3 regions of the Rossellomorea sp. NS-SX7 genome follow, and region 1 is predicted to be linked to each of the others. Evidence: riboswitches for the same ligand, from Rfam matches in the RefSeq annotation. Region 1 holds a riboswitch; each other region holds the start of a gene.

What was found. Region 1 has a riboswitch for S-adenosylmethionine ahead of ACUXV2_RS20975 (Na+/H+ antiporter NhaC family protein). Riboswitches for the same ligand answer to the same signal wherever they lie in the genome.
Region 2: another riboswitch for S-adenosylmethionine. It lies ahead of ACUXV2_RS09010 (Fur-regulated basic protein FbpA); the one in region 1 lies ahead of ACUXV2_RS20975 (Na+/H+ antiporter NhaC family protein).
Region 3: another riboswitch for S-adenosylmethionine. It lies ahead of mtnK (S-methyl-5-thioribose kinase); the one in region 1 lies ahead of ACUXV2_RS20975 (Na+/H+ antiporter NhaC family protein).

The regions. Positions count from the first base shown of each region.
Region 1 is NZ_CM128249.1:4,217,063-4,222,518, reverse strand. Features, by position in the region: gene ACUXV2_RS21000 (alanine/glycine:cation symporter family protein) at 1-1,251, shown strand, start outside; gene ACUXV2_RS20995 (YpbS family protein) at 1,565-1,828, shown strand; gene ACUXV2_RS20990 (DUF2187 family protein) at 1,876-2,148, opposite strand; gene ACUXV2_RS20985 (hypothetical protein) at 2,279-2,458, opposite strand; gene ACUXV2_RS20980 (MFS transporter) at 2,502-3,674, opposite strand; SAM riboswitch class I at 3,953-4,057, shown strand; gene ACUXV2_RS20975 (Na+/H+ antiporter NhaC family protein) at 4,264-5,456, shown strand, end outside.
Region 2 is NZ_CM128249.1:1,830,866-1,836,321, reverse strand. Features, by position in the region: gene ACUXV2_RS09030 (amino acid permease) at 1-197, shown strand, start outside; gene ACUXV2_RS09025 (dimethylarginine dimethylaminohydrolase family protein) at 266-1,105, shown strand; gene ACUXV2_RS09020 (YndM family protein) at 1,185-1,655, opposite strand; gene ACUXV2_RS09015 (protoporphyrinogen oxidase) at 1,839-3,230, opposite strand; SAM riboswitch class I at 3,574-3,684, shown strand; gene ACUXV2_RS09010 (Fur-regulated basic protein FbpA) at 3,796-4,017, shown strand; gene ACUXV2_RS09005 (four-helix bundle copper-binding protein) at 4,052-4,378, opposite strand; gene spoIIP (stage II sporulation protein P) at 4,677-5,456, opposite strand, start outside.
Region 3 is NZ_CM128249.1:1,212,567-1,218,022, reverse strand. Features, by position in the region: gene ACUXV2_RS05920 (aminotransferase class I/II-fold pyridoxal phosphate-dependent enzyme) at 1-757, opposite strand, end outside; gene ACUXV2_RS05915 (carbon-nitrogen family hydrolase) at 878-1,660, shown strand; SAM riboswitch class I at 1,753-1,904, shown strand; gene mtnK (S-methyl-5-thioribose kinase) at 2,013-3,200, shown strand; gene mtnA (S-methyl-5-thioribose-1-phosphate isomerase) at 3,211-4,263, shown strand; gene ACUXV2_RS05900 (DUF2087 domain-containing protein) at 4,307-4,900, opposite strand; gene ACUXV2_RS05895 (methylated-DNA--[protein]-cysteine S-methyltransferase) at 5,041-5,456, opposite strand, start outside.

The DNA of each region.
Region 1 (5,456 bases):
AAGAAACATATTTCTTCTTTACAGGCATTCTTTATCGGAGCAGGTACTCGAATTGGTACAGGTAATTTAGCTGGAGTAGCCATTGCCTTAGCACTTGGAGGCCCTGGAGCGGTATTCTGGATGTGGCTTGTAGCCATTCTGGGAGGTGCCAGTGCATTTGTAGAAAGTACCCTTGCACAGATTTATAAAGTGAATGACAAAGTTGGATTCAAAGGCGGCCCCGGCTACTACATGGAGAAACAATTAGGGAAACGCTGGATGAGTTCCATATTTGCGGTTACGATCATTCTTTCATTCGGGACAACCTTTAATGCCGTACAAAGTAACACGATTTCTACAGCATTCAATAATTCATTTGGGATCAGCCCATTAGCAATCGGACTTATATTAGCAGGTTTGACGGCCCTTATCATTTTTGGCGGTGTCAAGCGTATTGCAAGTTTCTCAACGGCAATCGTTCCAATCATGGCTGTCTTTTACATTGTGTTGGCATTATTTGTTGTCATTACGAATATCACTGAAATGCCAAGTGTTATCGCCCTTATTTTCAAGAGCGCATTTGGATTTGAACAAGTAGTGGGCGGAGGAATCGGTGCTGCCATCATGAACGGTGTGAAACGCGGACTGTTCTCAAATGAAGCAGGTATGGGTAGTGCACCTAACGCGGCTGCGACTGCATCCGTTTCCCACCCTGTAAAGCAAGGTTTCATCCAGGCACTTGGAGTATTCTTTGATACATTGCTTGTATGTTCTGCAACAGCGTTCATCATCCTTACTTCCGACGCTTACGGATCAGGTTTGACAGGGATCGAACTATCGCAGGCTGCTATGTCTGAACATTTCCAATCATGGGCAGGTATCTTCCTGGCAATTGCGATCTTCACATTTGCCTTCAGTTCCATTATTGGAAGTTACTATTATGGAGAAGCCAACCTTCCATTTATCAATAAAAGTAAAACCGGTCTTCTCATCTATCGCTTCATTGCATTAGGAATGGTTGTATTCGGTTCTATGGCAAGTCTTGATATCGTTTGGGCACTTGCTGACTTATCGATGGCCCTGATGGCGACTACAAACTTGATTGCCATTGGAATCCTGGCACCTATTGCCTTTAAAGCATTGAACAACTACATGGACCAACGGCGACAAGGATTGGATCCTGTCTTCTATGCCGATGACATCCCTGGATTAAAAGGGGTCGAAAGCTGGCCGAAGCGTGACGAAGTGCGAAAGAAAGCAGTTAATGAATAATATCGGTTACTATTCGATAGAACAGGCTCACCTTCATGGGGGCCTGTTCTTTTTATGTGATGTTAGCTCCTCCTGCCTTTGGATAAGAGTGCAGGATGGAAACCCGTAGACTAATTCAGCGAGTAGTATTGTCGAAAAATCGGTAGTTCGCCCTTTAAATTAACATATCACCCTTATATCAAAAATCCCGCCCATAAATTCCACCCGATCCCCCAGGTTGCATACCAATTTCTACTTGAAATGAAACATTGCCATTTCACCCATTAAAAAGCATAATAAGGACAAGAACAATTCGACTGAGAGGAATGAAAGCATGAGTGTACATAAGGACATTACAAAGCATTCAACAAAGCAAAATCAACTTGTACAGAAGTTCATGGTGCTGGACCAGGAAAGAGAACGAGCCATCGATGAAGCCATAAAGCTATGTCAGGCAGGCGAGGCTTTTTCAACGGACCGGATTAATGAGGCTACACAGAGAATCAATACCCTTGCACGTCAGGGAGTTGTGCCGCAGCGAAAATTAGTGACCATCGAAATGGTCGAGGAATATGCAGGCAGGTTGAATCAACAATAAATAAAAAGGCTGACCCCACGGATGATCGGAGGTCAGCCTTTCATTTATTATGCTTTTAATGCACTGTTCCAGCCATCATATACGAACACCGGCTGAGTTTCATTTACTGCCCGTTCAACGATGACATAGTTTTTATGAGCCACAACCGTCTGGTTATCAGGAAGGTCCAGCTTTTTGGCAGCGTCATTTTTCACTTTGACGATGACCGTATTTTCCCTTAAAGCCGTCACCACACCATTAACTATTTGCTTCTTTCGTTTAAATTCGATTTTATCCCCAAGGTTTGCATTGTTTTTTGAGTACAAGAAGTTGGTATTCATTGGAATGATCCCCTTTATTGTTTTGTGATTTAGCAAGCTATATTTAAAGTAGATTGATTCATATTTTCTTATCCTTCATGTACCACTTTTTGCGAAAATTCAAACCTTTAACGAAAAAATTTTTTTGATATTATTTTATATATCCAGCAAGTCCATTTTTAAAAGCCTCTTGATCTCCGTTTTCTATTCCCAACAGTGCTTCCTGCAGAGCAAAAGTGCTTTTATAAAAATAAAACCTGTCGAGGAGTGAAGTTATTTTATAATAATAACGGGCATTATCTAGAAACCTGCTATCTATTGATGCCCACAAAAAAGACGCCTCCCAAAGATTCCTCTTCAGAAAGCGTCTGCGATTAATAGGCCAGTGCCTGCTTCTTCTCTTCCTTCATTAAAACAAAGCAAAGGAGAATACCTATCAATGATAGCAATGCAAAGAACAAGTAGACTGCATAGATTGAGAATGTTTCAAGGATGAAGCCGCCGACAAACGTGCTGAACCAGTTGCCGAGACCGTTGCCGATGGCCGAATAAATCGTGACGGCTGTGGCCGTAATATGGGCGGGCGTGATTTCCCTGATATAACGCAGGCCTGCCGGTACAAACAGCCCGATTGCAAGACCCTGCATGACAGCAGAAGTATACACCAGCCAGAGGCTTGGTTCCGTGAAGTAGAACAGCCAGCGGAGCATCGATGCCGCCCCTGCTAAAGCCGCTACGGTCAACAAGCCGAATCGATCGATCCAATTTCCTGCAACCTTCATAAACGGAACTTCCGATAGTACCGCAATCAAAAACGCGAGGCCGATACCCGCATATGTACCTCCTGAATCTTCCACAAACAATCCAAAGTACGTATTATTGGCCAGGTTCGGACCGAATACCATGAAGGTGACGGCCAAGAAAATCAAAAACTTTTTGAGCGTAAACAATTCCTTCATTCCCGCTTTCAAATCCAGTTTGGCAGAGGCGCGTTCCTTTGGGAATCGGAAAGCCAGCACAGCAGACATGACCAGACAAACGAAGAATGCGTAGAAAATGATGGTAGGGCCGATAAAACCTTCAGATAATTTCCCCATCACATACACGGCAACACCGAAACCCAACGATCCAAATAGTCGTATATTTCCATAATTATAACGGACCTTGCTTGTATACTTCAGACTGATACTGTCTGAAACCGGTATGATCGCGCTCTGGAAAACAGCAACCAGGATCGCGATCAGAAGGAGTCCGTAGTAAAGGTCGGTCACTACATACCCAAGGGCAAACATCCCGGCAACCAATGAAGTAAAGGCGAGCACCTGTGTCGGACGATTCGTCGCATCACTCACCATCCCCCAGATAGGCTGGAAGAAAATCATCATAATAGGGCCGATCGACATGATGGTCCCGATCTGATATCCATTCAAACCAACACTTTCGCTTAAATACACACTTAACAGCGGATATAAACTGCCCACACCGAAAAACGTCAAAAAATAGAAGCCTTGTAAAGTAAAGACTTGATTGCGTATTGTTCTCTCCACTTCCGTATCCCCCAGATGATTTTTTATCCCTATTATACTAGCCCTATTTTAGAAGATTGTAAATAAACTCGTTCCTTTTTCTGGATAAACCATAATATCTAATGAAATCATCCACAACGGATAAACCCTATTGTTATCAAGCTCATTGTATTTCATCATGTTGACTGGAAAATCTTTATTGTCCGAGAAGAGTGAACATCAACCATTTTCCGTTTGACTTTTCTTCTTAAACGCCTTAAAGTATGTAAGTATAATTTTAAAAGTGAATATAGGTATTCTTCTTATCCAGAGAGACGGAGGGACTGGCCCTATGATGTCTCGGCAGCGGACTCCAAACGAGTGCTGTGCCACATCCAGCAAGCATGAAGCTTGAAAGATGAGAAGAGTGTTTCTTTTATTGGAAACCTCTTCTTGTTAAGAAGAGGTTTTTATTTTTATCCAGCGAGGTAATACTTATAACGTTGGGATCGGGTTGCCATGGACCGGTCATTGGCCCGATAGCGAAATTTGTCGTTCGATGTCGGATCTTACACCACAATCCATTATTCAACCCATTTATCAATAGCAAATTGTCAAAGGAGTTGTTCAAATGATTAACGAAAAAGGAAATCTTCTGGCATTACTGCCATTATTCATATTTGTTTCACTCTTTCTGGGTGCCGGAATCATTTCAGGAGATTTTTACGCATTCCCTGTACTTGTTTCCATCATCATCGCAGCTGTAGTTGCGCTGTTCATGAACAGAAAGGACTCACTGAATGTTAAAGTCGAGCGATTTGCCAAAGGGGCAGGACATCCTGACATTATGATCATGGTGTTCATCTTCCTTCTAGCAGGGGCATTCTCTGGAGTCGCTGAAAAAATGGGCGCTGTGGATTCAACGGTCAATATGGCTCTATCAGTACTGCCGGAAAATCTTCTGATCGTTGGACTGTTTTTAATAGCAGCGTTTGTTTCATTATCCATGGGGACTTCAATGGGTACGATCGCGGCACTTGCCCCGATCGGTGTAGGAATCAGCTCAGGTACGGATATCGCGATGCCTGTTGCAATGGCGACGGTCATCGGTGGTGCGATGTTTGGTGACAATCTATCGTTCATCTCTGATACAACGATCGCTGCCGTACGCACACAGAAAACGGAAATGAAAGATAAATTCAAGGTGAACTTCTTTATCGTTCTTCCTGCAGCCATACTAACAATGGTGATTTTATACTTTATCACAGCAGGCAACCAATCAACGGTAAACGTCGATACCTTTAACTGGGTGAAAATCCTCCCTTATCTGGGTGTCATCATCGGTGCATTGGCAGGATTGAATGTGTTCATCGTCCTATTCGGAGGCATCGTGCTATCAGGGATCATCGGATTTGCGGATGGAAGCTTTACACCTTCCAGCTACTTCGGAAGCATCGCCGATGGAATGACCGGAATGGCTGAAATCGTGATTTTGACCGTCCTTATCGGCGGTGTGGTTGAACTTATCCGTTATAATGGAGGAATACAGGCACTGCTTTATCTTGCCACCCGCAAGATCCGCTCCCCGAAAGGAGCACAATTGGCAACAGCCGGGCTTGTAAGTTCAACAAACCTTTGCACGGCAAACAACACGATTTCTATCATCATTGCAGGTCCGCTTGCGAAAGAAATCGGTGAAAATTATGGAGTCGATTCCCGTAAATCTGCAAGTATCCTGGATATCTTCTCTTGCTCCGTACAAGGCTTGATCCCTTATGGAGCTCAGGCATTATTAGTAGCAGAAACAGCAGGGATCTCACCATT
Region 2 (5,456 bases), 1.9 Mb from region 1:
AAAAGCGATCGGGCATCATTCTTGGAATAATGGGTTTGATTCTTCTGCTCTCCGCTGTCACCGGCACAATCATGGAGAAAAGTATCAGATTCGGCTTCTATATTTCCATGATGTTGGTGGCTTTGATTGCTCTCGTCACATTTTTTATGAATAAGAAATGGAAAAAGGAACAGAGAGGCAAAATGTCCCCTTCATGAATGGTTCCATCCGATATGAGCAACATATTTTTTAAAGCACTTACACATTGCACTTGGGAGGATATCAAATGAACCGAATTCAAGTATGCTGTAACAATGAATATGCTCCATTAAAAGAAGTTCTATTATGTCCCCCGACATATATGAAGATTCTTGACGTGATTAATGAAACTCAACGGCGCTACCAAAACGAGAACATCGATGTAGAAAAAGCTTTATCACAACACGCAAGATTTCTGCAAGTATTAAAATCAAACGGTATCGAAACCCACTTACTGACTCCAAACGACGCATTTCCTGAGCAAGTCTTTACAAGGGATATAGGATTCACGGTGGGAGAAACATTATTCATCTCAGATATGAAAATGCCAGTCAGGCAAGGCGAAGAAAAGACATTAAAAAAATGGCTGTCCAGCCGGGGTCAGACATATATCGATCTTGTTGAAGATGAAACAGAGGGCGGTGATGTTCTTGTACACGGGAGAACAGTCTTTATAGGCTTGAGCGAGAGGACGACACCAGGTGCAGTTGAAAGAATTCAATCATACCTTCCGGACTACGACGTCATCTCTCTGCCTATTCATGAAGATATACTGCATCTGGATTGTATTTTTAACATTCTTTCTGAAAAGGACGCACTCATATACCGCAAAGGATTAAAGGAAGAAGATGTTGCCCGGCTTGCTTCTCAATTTGACTTAATCGACGTCTCACGCGAGGAACAATTCACAATGGGTGTGAACGTTCTTTCAATCGGGAATAAGAAAGTCATCAGCCTGCCGATAAATAAGGAAGTCAACGGCAAACTTCGTGAACGGGGCTATGACGTTATCGAAGTAGAATTCGATGAAATCATCAAATCGGGCGGTTCGTTCAGATGCTGTACCCTGCCGCTGCTGCGGATGTGATTGTTGTCTATTCCCGCTCCTGCGCGCTGATCATTCCGTAAAAAAACCCGGTGACTGCGTCACCAGGTTTTTTCATCTATTATTCCTTGTCCCTGTTCTTCAGATGAAATTCATCAGTTAGTTTGGTAGGGAATTCAGGATGAATTTGTTCCGAAGCTTCGGTTTGATATTGTAGATTGACCGGAGCTTTTCTGACATTTGACCGGTTTGGTAAAGTGTTGCGAACTACATACCGATGGAAAAACAGCTCAAACACCATCAGGGCCAGTGCAGCAAGAATCGATCTTGTTAAGTAAGTTCCGCCATCCGTCATACCATCAGTCATAAAGTAGATCAAGATAAATGCAAGACCGAAATCAGCCAGAGCGGCTACTGTATTACTTGTCCTTGGAAGCAAAAACAAGTCTCCAATCACATAAGCAATTGATCCCAACACTAATGATATGATGAAGACATCTCCAAACGTAATGCCTTGAACACCTGCAAGAATCAAATATAAAAGGACAAATGCAGCCACGAATTTAATGGCAAATGCCTTAACATGTTTCATATGCAATCCCTCCTAAGCTTAGGTTTCTCTTTTTAAATAAGATTATTCTTAGGAATGGAGGATGGGCACCTATGTTTTGGAAAGAATTTGCCATATCGAATTTTATTCAGCGCCGCATCAGGTTGAAAAGATTCCATAATAAAAAGGCTGGAATTCCGATAAGAAATCCAAGCCCATAACCACTTATCCAACCACGTTTTCAATGATGGCTTCCGCCGTCTCTTTTCCATTTTGCATACAGGCCCCGATCCCCACTCCGAAATAAGAGGAGCCTGCCAATAACACATTCGGATAATTCTCCTGAAGGGTAAGTTGAAGTGCATCCACTGCCTGGCTGTGCTGCAAATGGTAGTTCGGCATCAAGTTCTTCCAGTCTGTAATCTTAACAGATACCGGTCTCTCGGTGATACCAAGACTGTTTGAAATATCATTGAGTGCTGCATTTGTAAGACGCTCTTCACTAAGTTCTTTTAATTCTTGGTAATGAGGGTTGGTACTTTTATAAAATAATCTTACCAATAACTCATGATCCTCTGCCGTGTGTTTCCATTTTCTACTTGTCCACGTACAAGCGTCGCACAGAACATCACTGTTGTAAGACGTGATAAAGCCGGTTCCGTTAGCGGGAAGAATATCATCCTTGACGTCAAACCCGACGTATATACTCGTCAGGGAAGAATTTTTTAATTGACAGAAATGTTGATCCATTAGAGGATCGTTCATAATCTTTTGCGTAATATCATGCGTTGTAGAAAATACTACATAATCGGCATACAAACTCTTATCATCTGCAAAAGTCAGCTCGTAGCGGTCGTTTTGCTTCTTTAATCCTGTAAGTTCAGCACCTTTTACAATGTCAGCATCTTTTATGACCTGTTCCATTCGCTCGATCAGTGTAGATAATCCACCTCGGAAAGAGATGAATTTTCCTTTGGAGGAACTTTTGAATTTCTCTTTATTTTCAGCAAGACCTTTGATAATACTTCCATATCGGTTCTTGTAATCCAAAAGGTATGGAAGTGTGGTCGACATCGTCAGGTCATGAAGATTGCCTGAGTAAACACCAGATAATACAGGAGCGATTTGGTTCTTGACTAGCTCACGGCCGAAGAACGCTTCCAGAAATTCACCAACCGAACTGTCTTTTGTAAACATCTTGTTGGGAGTTTCCAAATCCTTTAATGCTTCACGTTTTCCCTCTTCTGAAACCAGCGTACTTTCCATTAACGATTCAATACTCATTGGGATGCCGAAAATGGTATCCTCAGGAATTTTATGCAGCTCCCCGTTTGTGTAGATATAAGATGTTCCAGTTTCGTTATAAACAAGCTCATCTTCAAGCTTCAATTCCTCTATAAAAGGGAGCACACCTTCATTACGGGCAACAATCGAATCAGCACCCGTTTCCATAATGAATGGTTGTTCCTTCACGGATTTTATCTTTCCGCCCAGCTCCTGATCACGCTCAACCAGGGTCAATTCGATATCAATTTTCTGTTCTCTTTTTAATTTATCGAGATGGTACATTGTGGTCAGTCCTGTAACGCCCCCGCCCACTACAACAACCTTTTTCATCGTACTTCACTCCAAATGCAGGTTTATACCATTAGCCTATCATTTTTTCTTGTGAAATCATAAACAAATAGGGAAATTATTGTGTCCTTTTATTGAAAGTTGTGTGTACGTGCTTCAGGAAGATTTAGCTATAGGCTATTGATTCAAACTGCACCTTAAAAAACTGCGGTGTAAGCGATTGGGTTTATATGAATTATAAAAAGGAGCCTTGCTTTTCACTTTTGAGATACCTCGATTGCAACATCTCATCCACCTATGGAATCAGCTTCCATCAACTAATCCCTACTTGACAACTAAGAATACTATGTATTAAAGTATACTTAATACAAACGAATCATTATATAGCTTATCAAGAGAGGCATAGGGACTGGCCCGATGAAACCTCAGCAACAGATTCTACGGTAGTGGGACACTGTGCTAATTCCATCAAGCGGAAAGCTTGAGAAGATAAGGTGAAGTATAAATCGGTTAAAACCTTCTTCTTATCTTTGGAAGAAGGTTTTTTGTCATATAGGGATCAATACCTTCTCTCCTGCCGGATAAATAAAAAAAGGAGTGCAACACAATGGGACAAATCTTAGATCAGACTTTAGAAGCACGACGGGAGGAACTTATTAACAAACTGATCACCTACAACATTTTTAAGAAGAACGACAAGCAATTGTTTGAATTGACCCTTCATGAACTCGAAGATGAATATCAAGAAGTAAAATCACATTGCCATCCACACAGCAGCACTTCCTCCATCCATTGGAGAAATGTAAAGGCCCGTCCCTCGACGCGTTAAAGCGATGCAGGATGGACCTTCACATGATATACTCTTATGCGATGTTTCTGCAGGCATCTGCGCACGTAAAGCAGGCATCTGCGCATTTTTGACAGTGATCGTGGTCATGCTTTTTGCACTCGTTTCCGCAAGCTTCACAGATGGCTGCACATACCGAAGCAAGTTCTGTTGCAAACGGCGTCCCTCTTACCAGAGCCTGTTCTAAAAATCCGCACATGTCTGAGCATTCGCGGTCTAAACGGATACATTCCGCCATCATTTTGATATCGTCTTCCCCAAGGCATGCATCGTAACAATGATTACAAGCCTCCATACACTCATGTAATGTTTTAACTAAAGATTGATACTTTTCGTGTGACATTCCTTTCTTCCTCCTTGTACTAGTTTTTTTCATTCTTTATCCAGGTTTTATATTTTTTAAAGCAGTATTGGCATTTGTTTTATGATCATACATTGGAATAATTACCCGGATGGTCTATAGTTTCCCACCTTTTTTGCAGAAATTATGCATATCAGGGAAATGATCAGATTTTACTTAAATTTACGTAAGTTGTTAACATTACTTCCAGTAATTTGTTAATGCAGACTTGAAAATCATTCAAGCACGCTAAACAACCGACTAATAAAAAAAGCTGCCTAATAACAGCAGCTTTTGATGCTTATCCATTTACCTCTACAACATCTTCTTTATAAAATTCCGCAAAAATCTCGGCAAATGCTTCAGTCGAGTTATATAGCTCGACCAGATTATTTTCGACTCCCCCAAATTCCAGGAGCATCGCCCGCTCGGTCAGGTCCTGGTTATAGACACCGTTACCTTCAGCTTTCGTCTTAACAAATACCCCGCGGCTGATACCAGGGTACTTCTTCTCTAGTGCACTATTCAATTCTTTTGCGATTGCCAGATTTTTTTCAAAGTTCTTGTTTTCTTTTCCTACGATAAAGAATAGGCGCGCATATTGCTTGCCGTTTATTGTTTTAGTGGTGATTTCCCTTGGCTGCGAGTCACGATGGATATCAATCAGGTAATTTAGGTCTTGATTCCCTGCAATTGCCTCTTGTACCTGCTCTCTTGATAATTTATATGATTCATAATAGGTCCAGTTCTTTTCTTTCAATGCCTGCGTTGTATCTGTCTTATCCTGTACGGCCCCTATCCCTCTTTTGGCAAGTTCTTGTTGAAGCTTTGATCCGATTGCAATAACGTTTACTTTTTCATTTGTACTGGCAGGATTTTCAGTTTGATTGTTTTTAATCAGTGGGCTGAAGGCCTCCCAGCTGTGAGAATGATAGATGAAGACAGACTTTTTATCAATTTCTTTAATGTTCTCTCCATTGTCGCCATTTGCACGGTCAATCTGGTTCTGATCGATTTCCTGATTCTTCAATTGGTCCTCAGTCGGTGCAGGAGATTCAACAGGCAGGTTTGTGATATCCGT
Region 3 (5,456 bases), 1.3 Mb from region 1:
CGAAGCCCACTCTCCAACCTGCCATATTATAGGTTTTTGAAAGCGTATAAATTTCAATCCCTGTATCCTTTGCACCTTCTGCTTCTAAAAAGCTGACGGGCTTTTTCCCTTCGAAGCCGATTGCACCATATGCAAAGTCATGCACGACGCAAATGTCATGTTGTTTTGCAAATGATACTGTTTCATCGAAAAATGAACGGGAAGCAACCGCTCCTGTAGGATTATTGGGATAGTTCAAAAACATGAGTTTCGCTTTTTCAATGTCCTCCATTGGAATCGTGTCATACTCCGGAAGGAAATGATTCTCTTCTTTCAACGGCATCGTTACCATTCTCGCTTCTGCAAGAGATACCCCCGACAAGTAATCAGGATATCCCGGATCCGGGACCAATACCGTATCCCCGGGGTTCAACAGACACTGGGGCAGTTCGACCAGTCCTGCTTTCCCTCCAAACAGCACAGCCACTTCTTCTTCCGGATCAATATTCACACCATATTCCCTTTTATAAAAAACAGATATGGCTTCCCTGAAGGACTCCAATCCTCTGAAAGGGGAATATTTGTGATTACTTGGTGATTTCACTGCTTGCATCATCGTATTTACGATATGTGGAGGTGTTGGCTGATCGGGATTCCCCTGCCCTAAATTTATTACATCGTGACCTTCTTTCAGTACTTTCTGGACGTTTGCTGTCAATGATGCAAAAAATTGCTGCGGCAGCGAGTTTATGCGCTCTGCTTTTTTAAAGGTTGTCATCTCTTCACCTTCTACACTTTTTTGAAAATTATTTACTTTCAAATTCTAGTCACAAATGATATAACGTAAAGTAAAGATTGTAAAGTATATTTTTCATAGACTTATAAATGAGGTGTTAATTTGATAACGAATATCGGGCTCGCACAAATGGATATAACATTTGGCAATCCTTCTGAAAATAAGAAACGGGTTCAGCAATGGGTAAAGAAAGCGATGGAAGCAGGCTGTGATACCGTCGTATTTCCTGAATTGTGGACGACAGGTTATGATTTAACGAGAATCGGGGAAATCGCCGATGAAGAAGCACAAGATATTTCTGACTTTCTTTCAGAACTGGCCGCGCGCCACTCCATACATATTGTCGGCGGATCAATTGCAAAGAAAACAAAAGAAGGGATTTCCAATACTCTTCTCGTTTTTGATAACAAAGGGAATATGATAAAACAGTATGATAAACTCCATTTATTCAAACTGATGGATGAACATCATTACCTGCTTCCCGGTAAAGAAGATGGCTCATTCACACTGATGGACACTGAGATGGCCGGTATGATCTGCTATGATATCCGCTTCCCGGAATGGTTTAGAAAACATGCCATCGGAGGGGCTAAAGTTGTGTTCGTGGTTGCACAATGGCCAGCAGAAAGGATTACTCATTGGAAGACCCTTTTATTGGCAAGAGCCATTGAAAATCAATGTTTCGTCATTGCTTGTAATCGTGCAGGCAGTGATCCAAATAATGAATTTGGCGGAAATTCATTGATTATCAGTCCCTGGGGGGAAATCATTGCGGAAGGAACCCGCGAAGAAGAGTTAATCGTCTCTGATATCGATTTGAATGAAGTGGAAGAAGTAAGAAAGAAGATACCGATTTTTCAAGACCGGCGTCCTGAATTCTATTAATTTTAAATTTTCCCAAAAATCCATTGACTCTATGTTTCAAAAAATGGTACTATTCAAATCAAACAGCGTGAAGCCATTTAAACTAAATATCACTCTTATCAAGAGCTGGCTGAGGGATTTGGCCCTGTGAAGCCCAGCAACCGACCGTAATACCGTTGTGAAACGGGGCGCAATATGCGCCGGATTATTCCATAAGGCACGGTGCTAATTCCAACAGAAAGAACACCTTTCTGAGAGATAAGAGGCGAATAAGATCCGATCTTTAAGCCTCTTTCCATCAATGAAAGAGGCTTTTCTTATTACCCATATGAAAAGCCTCCAAAATCAATTTATCGATTTAGGGGGAACCATTATGTCAATCAGTCCTGTCACAGGTTATCAATCGTTAAATGAACAAACCGCACTGGATTTAGCAATCAGTCTGAACTTCTTTGAAAAAGGAGCGGAATTGACCTGCCGTGAAATCGGGGATGGAAACTTAAACCTGGTGTTTCAAATAAGTGAAAAAGGCAGAAAAGGAATCATCATGAAGCAGGCTTTGCCTTATGCAAAAGTGGTTGGCGAAAGCTGGCCATTGACGGTGGACCGCGCCAGAATTGAAGCAAATGCGTTGAAACTGCAGCAAACACATGCCCAAGATCATGTCCCCCAGGTATACTACAGTGATGACAAACTTGCTGTCACTGTTATGGAAGATCTAAGTTCCCTGACGATTGTACGTTCAGGACTGATGAGTGGAGTCACCTACCCACTTTTGTCTGAGCATATCGGGACCTTTCTGGCAAACACCCTTTATCATACATCTGACTATGCCCTGCATCCTTTTAAGAAAAAAGAATATGTCAAAACCTTTTCCAACCCTGAACTATGTAAGATTACAGAGGATCTTGTTTTGACCGATCCCTTCTTCAATAGTGAAACGAATGATTATGAGGAAGAACTGCTCCCTCTTCTCAAGGAACTGTGGAATGATTTCAGTCTGAAACTTGAAGTGGCGAAATTGAAGAAAAGTTTTATTACAGAGAGTGAGGCCCTGTTGCATGGTGATCTTCACACTGGAAGTATTTTTGCAGATGAAAATCATACGAAGGTGATTGATCCTGAATTTGCTTTTTATGGACCGATCGGCTTCGATGTCGGTCAATTCATTGCAAACCTGATCTTCCAGGTAATTGCGAGGGAGGACAGTAAAGGAAAAGATGAAATCCTCCAGCACATCACCATTACATGGAACGTTTTCTCAGAAACTTTTTCGAGACATTGGCAGGAAAGCGGAGATGCATACACCAAGGTGAATGGATACTTGGATTATGTATTGAATAAAGCCTTTCAAGACAGTGCAGGATTCAGCGGGTGTGAACTCATCAGGAGAACCGTGGGCCTTGCACATGTTGCAGATCTTGATTCCATTCCAGATAAAGATAAGAGATTACTGGCTAAAAGTACCTGTCTTTCTTTAGGAAGAGAATTGATTCTGAAAAGGCATACGTTCTCAACAATTGAAGAACTTACAGAATTCATACGAAATCATACAACATAAGGAGCCAATCATGACGCACACAACCACCATTCCGACATCATTCATTTTTCGAGATGATCATTTAGAACTATTAAACCAGCAAAAGCTGCCTCATAGAGTTGAATATCTTCAACTCTATTCGCTAAAGGAATTCTATGACGCAATCGTCACATTGAAGGTAAGAGGAGCGCCCGCGATCGGTATTACTGCCGCCTATGGGCTTGCTTTATCCATGAATCGATATGATACAGGATGCCTGGCTGAATTCATGGGAAAATTCAAAGAGGATAAAGATTATTTATTTTCCTCCCGGCCCACTGCAGTAAATTTGGGATGGGCACTGGATTCGTTACAGAATGCAATTGAACGGGCACAGTCTGTCAATGAAGCAAAAACAATCCTTCTGCACTCAGCCATTCACCTTCATGCCGAAGATGAAGTCACATGCAGGAAAATCGGAGAGTATGGCCTACAATTACTAAATGATAAAAGCACCATCATGACCATCTGCAATGCAGGATCAATCGCAACCAGCAAATACGGGACAGCATTGGCACCATTTCATTTAGGGTCTGAACAAGGTAAAACGTTCCATGTATATGCCTGTGAAACACGACCAGTTTTTCAAGGTTCACGTTTAACAACCTGGGAATTGCAGCAGTCAGGTGTAAACGTAACACTAATAGCAGACAGTATGGCCGCACATACGATAAAGGAGAAAAATGTAGAAGCTGTGATTGTAGGGGCAGACAGGATAGCTGCAAATGGAGATACAGCAAACAAGATCGGGACATCAATGCTCGCCATTTTGTGTAACCATTACGATATCCCATTTTACGTGGCAGCTCCTTCTTCTACATTTGATATTACCCTTCCTTCAGGCAGCAGCATCCCGATTGAAGAGCGTGCCCCGGAAGAGCTGACTGAAATAAATGGTCATAGGATTCCCCCTCGGGATACACTTGTATATAACCCTGCGTTTGATGTAACCCCGCATGAATTAATTACAGGAATCATCACCGAAAAAGGCATCCTTACCCCTTCCTATGATGAAAGCATCAGAAAAGTGATCTCTCAATCCTAACAAAAAAACCTTCCTTCACCGGAAGGTTTTTCACATCCAAACATCACTTATATAAGGGAGTGGATCCCCACATTTCCTTTGGATTCAGTTCATAAATACCATTTTCCCTGAACATGAACTGGTGGATGATGAACTCCCTCCTTAAGGTTGCAAAATCGTCATGAAATTGCTTGATGTACTCATTGATTTCTTTTTCACTGTATTTTGTCCCAACCTTCAATCCTTCTACCATGTGTTCAAGCAGGAAAAGTTTCTTCTTTTGTTGAGCAGGTATGGATTTCAATCTTCCATTCTTCTCCATGAAGTTATTCAACACTTTTTGTTTCTCTTTCAGTATTTTATCGTGCATTTCAGGATCCCCTTCCCCTTTATTCGTGAAGCGATCAAGGACACTTGCATGATGCGCCAGCACTTTTTTGTTTAAGAAATAGTAAATCGTATTCTTTTCCCTTCTGGAGTATACGAGATTGCATTCCTTCAGTTTGTTGAGATGATGTGAAATTGTAGGCGCTGTCAACCCCAGTTTTCCTGCGATAGCCCCGACATGCAGGGAGTCCGCTGACAGGAGATGCACAATTTTTATGCGCGTGGGGTCACCCATTGTTTTATGAAAAGCCACTTGTTTATCCAGCTGCAACTTTAATCCTCCTCACTAATTAGATTACCATCTAATTAGATAATAATCTAAATAGATAAAAATGACAATAGATATATGAATAACACCACCTTTTATACAAATAAAAAAAAGCATTTTTCCGTAGAAAAATGCTTTATACATTACTTCGCTTGTTCAAGGTTCAGCAGGATTCCTTTCTTATCTACTTGCTTTCCGGCATAGCCGGTCAATGTATTGTTCTTCCCTATCACCCTATGACAAGGTACGATGATGGGAAACTTATTGGCTTTATTGGCTTGTCCTATTGCCCTGACTGCTTTTGGCCTGTTAATACGTACCGCTACGTCCACGTATGAGCAAGTTGATCCGTATGGGATTTCACTTAACGTTTTCCAGACTTCCTGTTGAAACTCTGTTCCTTGTATTTTGAGAGGGAGGTTAAATTCTTTCCTCTCTCCTCTGAAGTACTCTTCCAATTGACGCTCAGCTTCTATTAATATTGGGTGCTCTGTCTCTGTGGCAGCTTGGTCTTCAGGGGCAAACTCCAACGATAACAACTTGTCGTGATCAGCCTGGA